DNA from 2 places in the Syntrophobotulus glycolicus DSM 8271 genome. Region 1 is predicted to be linked to the other one. Evidence: riboswitches for the same ligand, from Rfam matches in the RefSeq annotation. Region 1 holds a riboswitch; the other holds the start of a gene.

Region 1 (4,643 bases):
ACGGAGAAACTCGGGGATAAAAATATGATCCGTATCGGACAGATGATCGCCGGGATGGGTATTGTGTCTATGCTGCTTCCGCTTGGAAATATATCCATGCTTAGCGGGCTGGTCCTTGTGGGATTAGGATGCGCGCCCATTTATCCAAGTTTATTGCATGAGACTCCCGACAATTTTGGTGCAGAAAGATCACAGTCAATCATGGGGGTGCAAATGGCATGTGCATATGTAGGAACGACATTCATGGCTCCGTTTTTTGGGTTTTTGGCTGAAAAAATCGATATCAGCCTATACCCGTTTTACTTAATGATATTGACTGTGCTGATGACGGCAATGATGGAAATGATGAACGATGTTCGTGGCAAAAGGTTGAAAAAAGTAATATAGTATTTAAATTTTCTATCAAGATGAGAGCAAATAGACGGTAAATTCTTTCCAAAGGCTGGTGATAAATCCGCACAAAAGGATAATTTCTTTTTTCCCAAATTAAAGACTATAATTGAGACAGATAGGCAGGCACGAATACAGGATTGTGATTATTGCTTTTCATATTGGAGAAATAGACGATGAGGATAGATAGATTACTTGGGATAACAACATGTCTGCTTAACCATAAAATAGTCAATGCCAAAACACTGGCTGACCGTTTTGAGGTTTCTAAACGAACCATCCAGCGGGACATTGAGACGCTTTGTCTGGCGGGAATTCCCATCGTAACATACCATGGATCCGCTGGCGGGTACAGTATTGCGGAAACTTTTTCTCTGGATAAGCAAATATATAGCAAAGAAGACTACCAAAACATCATTATTGCTCTGAAAGGTTTTTGTTCCGCATACATAAAGGGAAAAGCCGACTCGACTCTTGAAAAGGTGCTCTCTACCGTTTCATCATTGAGACAGAGTGTGGCGCTGGATTTTGGCGTCTTGCGGGAAGGGGATAACCTGGAAAGGACATTTTCCCTGCTGGAAAAAGCCATATGGACAGAAACTATTGTTCAGATCGATTATTCCGACGCGGACAGCCGCGTATCTGCAAGGGATGTTGAACCGCTGTTGCTCACATATAAATGGTATTCGTGGTATCTTCTTGCCTATTGTCAAAAGAAAAAGGACTATCGTCTCTTCAAACTGGCGAGGATTACCCGGGCGGAACATAAAAACAGGCCCTTTTCGTGCAGGCACCTGGACACCGCCCGCATTCTGGAGGAATGCACAGGTGGAGATATCCGGCGGTATTTAAAGATAAAGTTATATTGTAAACCCGCTGTCAGACAGCAAGTGTTGGAGTATTTAAACGGCAGTATAGCCGAGGAGCTTGAGGATGGTGGTTTTATTTATGAGATGTACCTGCCGGAGAAAGAACGTCTATGGTTTTCTGTAATTATGGGGTTCGGCGATCAGGTGGTTGTGCTTGAGCCGGATCAATTAAAGAAAAAATTGCTTGATACCGCAAACAAAATCCTGAAAAATTATGATTCTTGAAAATAGACGACAGCCAGGTGTCGTCATTGACCTGTTATCCTTGATGATGTGAAAGCATTTGAAAGGAGCTTTATTATGGATACGATTAAAAGAAGCCTGATAAACGAGGAGTTTGCCTTTTCGGGGATCGTGGAAGCCGGTGATTTTGTCTTTCTGACCTTTTGCGTCGGTAATATTGGCGGATCGATAGAAGCACAAGTCAACGGCGCATTGGATGATATGAACAAACGCCTGGAGACCATTGGACTGACCCTGGACGCGGTAGTACAGGTAAACGTAATGATGCGTGATCCGTGGAATATCCCGGTCATGGAGAGAGTCTTTAAGGAAAGATTCAAAGAAAGGTATCCGGCCAGAAAGACGATAAGCACTGAGTTTGCCCATCGGGGCGGACCGGATGGACTTCATGTGCAGATTGATGCGATTGCTTATAAAAGAAAATAAGCTTATTTTTTCTTTCAGCCCCCAAAAGCCCCTCTTCTTAGTCTTCTCGTTCTTCTTCATCCAATCTTTTCTGAATCTGCAGTTGCTTTTTATTGTTAAAATGATTGAGAATCGACAACATAACGGATGAACCAATAGTTGCGCACGTAAAGACAATCAACAGTGTAATGATAAAAAATCCCAACTGCTCTTTAGCGCTCTCCGTATATTTGGTATAGTTCAGAACACCGTTCATTATCGTTATGATAAACCCGGTGACTAGGCTATTCAGTAAGGTCATTTTTTTGGTCGTATCCTTGTCGCCGAACAGATTGACTCCCAGCATTAACCTTCGAATGACAATATAAATGTATACACCAAAAAAGCATATGAATTCAACGGCATACTGTTCAAATGGAGCGTCGAACAGAAACTGCTGCACAAGGATAGATACAAGAAGCATAATCATCAAAAGGGTATATCCCTCACTCAATACTTTCCTGCTTTGTATTAGAATTCTTTCATCTGACCCGTGTTTTCTTTTCATTGCGATTCCTCCCAAAATAATCCATCTAAAGTTTTGCCGAGCGCTTTACAGATTGCTATGCAAAGATTAAGAGTAGGATTGTAATTCCCAGATTCAATCATCCCTATTGTTTGGCGTGTGACACCTACAGCTTTCGCTAAATCCTCTTGCTTCATATCACATTCCATTCGGGCGATTTTCATTCGCTTATTTTTCATTGGAAACCTCCTAATGCTTATAATATATATTATAAATTGCTTTATGTAAAGTATATATTGCATTGATGATCAATGAACTGATAGAAGGGGTGAGATGCCAGTTTGTAAATTGAGAAGCCATACTTAAAACCAACAACGAAATATTTGTAAATAAAACGCAGATTCGCCTTCATTAGCAACAAACGGATATAATGTGAAAAAAAGTAAGAATTTTGTTGACTTTTCTCCCCGTTTATTGTAACCTGATATAAATGTGTAGTTCTTTGGTCCTATATATTATTGTGACCATAAGCACAGAGATGTGAAAAAATATGATAAGAGTAAACCTGTCGAAAGACAGGGACACAAAGCCACGGGTCTAAAGTAATCTAACCATGATAGCCGGGTTGCCATAAAATCGTATAACAATGTGATTTTAAAGTCATGGCGCTCTTATGGGGGCTATGACTTTTATTTATTATTAATAAAATCGAATAAATAAAATAAATACGATTTATTTTATTTGTCTTTTTATTAATATTCTGCCTTAGATGTTTAAGATATCTTAGATGAGTTTTACGGAAGAACATTATACTTTAAGGTGGTTATATGATTAAGATTAAAGCATCACCTTTTACTTGCAAAATCGGAGATCAGGTAGCTGTTGATATATTCAATCAATATGGTTTGCTCATTGTAGCAAAAAATACCATAATCAATGAATATATCCTGAAAAACCTCATTAATATGGGGATCAAAGATTTTTGGATATTCAGGGCAGCGCAGAAAAGACAATCCGCCGGTATTGATCCGGAGCTTGATGAGTTTTATGAAAACTATGAGAATAACATAAAAACGCTTAAAAAGATAATCCAAAATTTGTCGAATGATGATCAAGCCGACATCAATAATCTTGACATGATCAGCGATTTCATTTTTAGTGAGATGGCGTGTAACCAATACCTTGTGAAATTTCTTTGTGATATAAAAAATCATGATAATTATACATTCGAGCACAGCTTAAATGTAGCATTTTATTCGGCACTGATTTGCAGATGGATGAATTTAACCGAAAAAAAGACAAAAAACATTATTAAGACAGGGTTGCTCCATGACATCGGCAAAACTAAAATTCCGCTCGATTTACTGAACAAAAAAGAAAAATTGTGTTCTGAAGAACTTAAGGTGATCCAAAAACATGCAATGTACGGCTATAACATGATCAAAGAAATCATTTCCATGGATTCTGATATAAAGGTAGGGGTTCTCTTGCATCATGAAAGAGAAGATGGGTCCGGTTATCCGAACAGATATACCGGAAGGCAGCTGAATATGAACACAAAAATTGTTTCAATTGCCGATACCTATGACGCGTTGACTTCCGACAGGGAATACAGGGGCAAATACACGCCCTTCACGGCACTTGATATCCTGATGACGGAAGGATTAACTACTTACGATATCAGCATCATGAACACTTTTGTCAATAACCTGATCTTTCATTATGTAGGTTCGCAGGTATTGCTAAACTCAGGTGAGACAGGGAAGGTCATTCATATCCCCAAATACAACATCACAAGGCCGATCATCTATGTGAATTCTGAATTAGTCGACCTGTCAAAAGAAAATCAATTAAACATTGTGGGCATTGTCAATGACACCTCCGTGGCAGACCAAGGGAATACCGGACCTTGAAATATTCAATGGGGATAAAAACGAGAAAAAATCCCTATCCGACAAACCGCATCAGCTGATCGTTGAATTTTTCTTTTTCGTCATAAAACAGGCCATGACCACTATTCTTGAACGGAACAAAGATGGAGCCTTTTATTCCCTGATGTTGAGCAACACCCAAACGGAATAAACAGACTCTGTCATGAATGCCGTGGAGAATAAGGGTCGGAATATTCACAAAGGCAAGATCGTCAAAGAGTACCTCTGAAAGCCACGCCTTAGCCACTTGGACCGTAGACCAGCTTGCGGCTTGCAGACCCATTTGAAGAAACCAGCTGG
Region 2 (4,643 bases), 1.7 Mb from region 1:
CCCAGACGGAAAAAGCCATCGTGCTGCTCTTAAAGGAACTGAAAGAGCAGGGCAAAACCGTCGTAGTGGTCCACCACGACCTGCAGACCGTCGCCAACTATTTTGATTGGGTGACACTGATCAACTTGCGGGTGGTCGCCAGCGGACCGGTCGAAGAGGTTTTTCATGAGGAAAACGTGCAAAAAACTTACCGGAGCACCGGTAAGCTGTTAAGGAGCACAGTGTGAAATGAAAGCCTTGATTTTTCTGCTTAACGACTATACCTTTCAGACAGTCGCGCTGGGCTCGGCCCTGTTAGGGCTCATCAGCGGCGTGCTGGGAAGCTTTGCTGTGCTGCGCAGGCAAAGCTTGCTGGGCGACGGAGTTTCCCATTCCGCCTTGCCCGGAGTGGTCCTGGCTTTTATCCTGCTGGGCAGCAAAAACACGGAAATCCTGTTGTTGGGCGCCCTGGCCTCCGGACTCCTGGCCACACTTTTAATCGTCGGCATTGTCCGGTACACGCGGATCAAGTTCGACAGCGCCCTGGCGCTGGTGATGTCCGTATTTTTCGGGCTGGGCCTGGTGCTTCTGAGCTATGTGCAAAAGATCCCCAACGCCAACCAGGCGGGACTCAAGCGTTTTATCTTCGGCCAGGCATCCACGCTGCTGCAGGGTGATATCATCCTGATGGCGGTTTGCGGAACGGTCCTGCTCGCTCTTGTCGTCCTGTTCTGGAAGGAATTCAAGCTCTTTACCTTTGACGGTGACTTTGCCCAAAGCCTCGGCTTTTCGCCGCAAAGGCTGAACCTGCTGCTGTCGTTTATGATCGTCCTGGCCATCATCATCGGGCTGCAAACGGTGGGTGTTATTCTGATGAGCGCCATGCTGATCGCGCCGGCCGTTGCCGCGCGCCAGTGGACCAATAAGCTGTGGAAGATGGTCCTGCTGGCCGCCGTTTTCGGCGCAGTGTCGGGCGTGGCGGGAACCACGGCCAGCTCCCTGGCCCCCAAGCTGCCCACCGGGCCGGCGATTGTGGTGTGTGTCAGCACGATCGTTGTGATCAGCGTTTTATTTGCCCCGGGAAGGGGCGTCCTGCACAGACTGTATCGGCACAGAAAAAACAAACTTTTATTGCGGATGGAAGGAGGCGCGTTCCATGTCCCCACACCTTGAAATACAGCTCATTGCCGTGATCGTGGCAACGGCTTGCGCGCTCCCCGGTGTGTTTCTGGTGCTGCGCGGGATGTCTATGATGTCCGACTCCATTACCCATACCATCCTGCTCGGCATCGTGCTGGCGTTTTTTATGACACATGACCTGTCCTCACCCTTACTGATCATCGGCGCGGCTTTGATGGGCGTCGCCACCGTTTGGCTGACCGAAATGCTGAGCCGCACCCGGCTTTTGGCAGAGGACGCCGCCATTGGCGTCGTGTTCCCGCTGCTGTTTTCCATCGCGATTATTCTGATCACGCGCTACGCAGGCTCTGTACACTTGGATACCGACTCTGTGCTTCTGGGCGAGCTGGCCTTCGCGCCGTTTGACCGGATGATTGTGGGGGGAGTGGATATCGGTGCCAAAGCCCTTTACATGACGGGCGCTCTGCTGCTCATCAACCTGGCGGCGATTAGCCTGTTCTTTAAGGAGCTGAAGGTGGCGACCTTTGATCCGCTGCTGGCGGCCGTTCTGGGCTTTGCCCCGGCCTTGGTGCATTACGGCCTGATGACGCTGGTTTCGCTTACCGCGGTCGGCGCGTTCCAGGCAGTCGGCTCTATCCTGGTGGTGGCGTTCATGATCGGCCCGCCGGTCACGGCATATTTGCTGACCGACGATTTGAAACGGATGCTCATGCTCAGCGGACTGATCGGCGCCGCCAACGGGGTATTCGGTTACCAGGCAGCCGCTTTCCTGGACGTATCCATCGCCGGCTGCATGGCAGTGGTGACCGGAATCGTCTTCCTGCTGGCGTTCGTCTTTGCCCCGCGCCGCGGACTCGCCAGCTCCCTGCTCGGACGCCGCCGCCGGAAAATAGAATTTGCCAAAATGACACTCCTTCTTTACCTCTGCAACCAGGAGGCCGGCGCAGAGGAAATGAGGAAAGAAAGAATTGACGCGATCCTGGCGCAGTTGCATTGGAGCGAAGGGTTTACCAGGAAAATCATGGTGATTTTGCAAAAAGAAGATTGCCTGGATTTTACAGGGGATGCCGTTAAACTGACTGCCGGCGGGTACTCAGCTTGCAAGAAAAGTTACGAAGCGGGATGAGATTGGTTCTCATTTCTCATTGACAACGGTCAGGATTTTCCGTATCATTATCTCGAAAAATGAAATGAAAAAATAATGATGACGATAAGAGCACACCTTCCGAAAGGATGGGCCGCAAAGTCACGGGTCTAAAGCGATTTGCCAGGATTGCCGGACTGCCGAAACATGGATGAGAGTGAAATGAGCATCTATGCTTCAAAAAGATGCTTGTTTTTTTATTTTTGAAAACATTTCTTCAAATCATCTTTATTTTCATTGCGGGAAGGGGAAAATCTTGTGCGACACTTGAGAAAGCTTTTGAGGACCGCTTTATTCACACTTATGTTAATATTGTTCATGGCAGAGCCGGCCTTTACCTATGCCGCCGGCAATGAATGCCGTTTGGCCGGTCAGGACCGCTACGCGACGGCAGCCGCAATAGCCCGGGAGGGTTGGACACAATCCGACTATGCCCTTTTGGTGAGCGGAGAAAATTTTCCCGATGCTTTGGTTGCGGCGCCCTTAGCAAAACAATATGGGGCGCCGATACTCCTGTCCCAGAAGAAATGCCTGCCTGAAGTGACAAAACAAACATTGAACGATTTAAAGATAAAAAATGTCATCCTGATCGGCGGCCAGGGGGTGCTGTCCGCTCAGCTTCAGGATGAGCTGCAGGATATGGAGATCCGTTCAAGCCGGCTGGCCGGTGAAGACAGATATGAAACAGCCATCGTTGTGGCAGACCAACTTACCGATATTTCGGAGGTCGTGATCGCAACGGGGGAAGATTTTGCCGATGCTCTCTCAATTTCCTCTATTGCCGCCGCTAAACATATGCCGGTTATTCTGGTGCCGAAAAATAACATCGGGAGTGCCACCCAGACCTTTATCCGAAAAAACAAGATCAGGAAAACTTATGTTGTCGGCAGCCCGGATTTGATCAGCGACCGGGTAGCGGAGCAGTTTGCCAAACCGGAACGGGTAACCGGAGCCACGAAATACGACCGGAATATCAATATCATCAAAAGATTTCAAGCCGGGATCAGCGAAGATAATGTGTTTTTAGCAACTGGAAATAACTATGCCGACGCTTTGGCGGGAGCCGGTTATGCCGCAAAAATCAATGCTCCCATTGTCTTAGTCAGCGGCAATATGAGCAGATCGACGAAAAGTTATCTGTCATCAAATCTATCCGATAAAAATGTCTACATTCTGGGCGGGGAAGGAGCGGTCAGTGCATCGATCTTTCATACAGCCGGCAGCCGGGGAGACCAAAGCAATTCCAGACGGGAAACGACAACAGATCTCCTGCGGGAGCTTGGGTCTAATGAAGCAAAGTACGCTCTGGTCTTTGGCTCAACAGACAATAAAATGTATCAAAGCGCCGCTGAAGCGCAAGAGAATATGGTTGAGATCAGGGTCGATGTATGGCAGATAAACACCGAAGGGGAGAAATCTCCCGCAAAGTGTACATTGACTGTCAATAAAGCGATAGCGGATATGATCAGCTCGGTATTTGAGGAAATATTTGAAGGCGGGGAGAAATTCCCCATATACAGTGCCGAGGGATATGTTTGGCGCGGTGATGATACTTCGGAGCATAATTGGGGTTTGGCTGTTGATCTCAATCCGAACGAGAATGCTATGATCAACAGCAGCGGGGAGGTTGTAGCCGGCTCCTTTTGGGATCCCCAAAAGAGTCCCTATTCCATCCCGGAGGATGGCGATGTGGTCAAAGCATTTCAAAAATACGGCTTTGCCTGGGGCGGTAACGCCTGGAAGTCGTCAAATGATTATATGCATTTTTCTTATTTGGGGAAATAAAAACGGATTCGGGCGAGAAGGGCGAGATAGGCCTTCTCCATCAGATCAAGGAAAACAGATCAAAGGGTCCCGTACAGCAGATGAAAAGAAAAGATCTGGCTGTCCCGCAATTTATTTGATAAAATTGGACTAAAAACCGGCTTGATTTGATGGGAGCGACTATGGAAACTTCTGCCCTGTTATTAATTGCCTCACTCGGGGCTATTTCTGTTTTGCTGATGCTGTACGCCTACATCTTTACGTTTGACCACAGGCTTTTTCTCGGCCTGTGGTTTATTGGCTGGGCCGTCATTGCCTTGAATTATAGTCTGGATGCTTTTTTCCCTGACTTGCTGAGACAAAACCGCCTGATTTTAGGTCTTAGTCTGAGCTCGTATTTCTGGGCAAATCTTTTGATCTCCTGGGGCACGTTTATCTTCCTGAAAATCAAAGCCGGAATGTCGCTGCTGCTCACTGCGGGAATGGTTTGGCTGTTCTTTTTTATCTTTCTTTTCGCAAACCGGAGCGGGTCTGCTTTGCAGATGATTCAATATACCTGTTTTGCGGTGTATGTCCTATCCTCCTGGGTGGGCATAGCCATGATCAGATCCGCCGG

What was found. Region 1 has a riboswitch for cyclic di-GMP ahead of SGLY_RS15955 (HD-GYP domain-containing protein). Riboswitches for the same ligand answer to the same signal wherever they lie in the genome.
Region 2: it holds a riboswitch for cyclic di-GMP, as region 1 does, so the genes downstream of both, SGLY_RS07500 (cell wall-binding repeat-containing protein) here and SGLY_RS15955 (HD-GYP domain-containing protein) in region 1, are expected to answer to the same signal.

What each region holds. Positions count from the first base shown of each region.
Region 1 is NC_015172.1:3,224,106-3,228,748, reverse strand. Features, by position in the region: gene SGLY_RS15980 (MFS transporter) at 1-387, shown strand, start outside; gene SGLY_RS15975 (helix-turn-helix transcriptional regulator) at 567-1,484, shown strand; gene SGLY_RS15970 (RidA family protein) at 1,560-1,928, shown strand; gene SGLY_RS15965 (DUF6773 family protein) at 1,966-2,454, opposite strand; gene SGLY_RS15960 (helix-turn-helix transcriptional regulator) at 2,451-2,651, opposite strand; cyclic di-GMP riboswitch class I at 2,961-3,045, shown strand; gene SGLY_RS15955 (HD-GYP domain-containing protein) at 3,240-4,325, shown strand; gene SGLY_RS15950 (alpha/beta fold hydrolase) at 4,360-4,643, opposite strand, start outside.
Region 2 is NC_015172.1:1,514,168-1,518,810, forward strand. Features, by position in the region: gene SGLY_RS07485 (metal ABC transporter ATP-binding protein) at 1-227, shown strand, start outside; gene SGLY_RS07490 (metal ABC transporter permease) at 229-1,152, shown strand; gene SGLY_RS07495 (metal ABC transporter permease) at 1,136-2,245, shown strand; cyclic di-GMP riboswitch class I at 2,325-2,408, shown strand; gene SGLY_RS07500 (cell wall-binding repeat-containing protein) at 2,522-4,048, shown strand; gene SGLY_RS07505 (bifunctional diguanylate cyclase/phosphohydrolase) at 4,210-4,643, shown strand, end outside.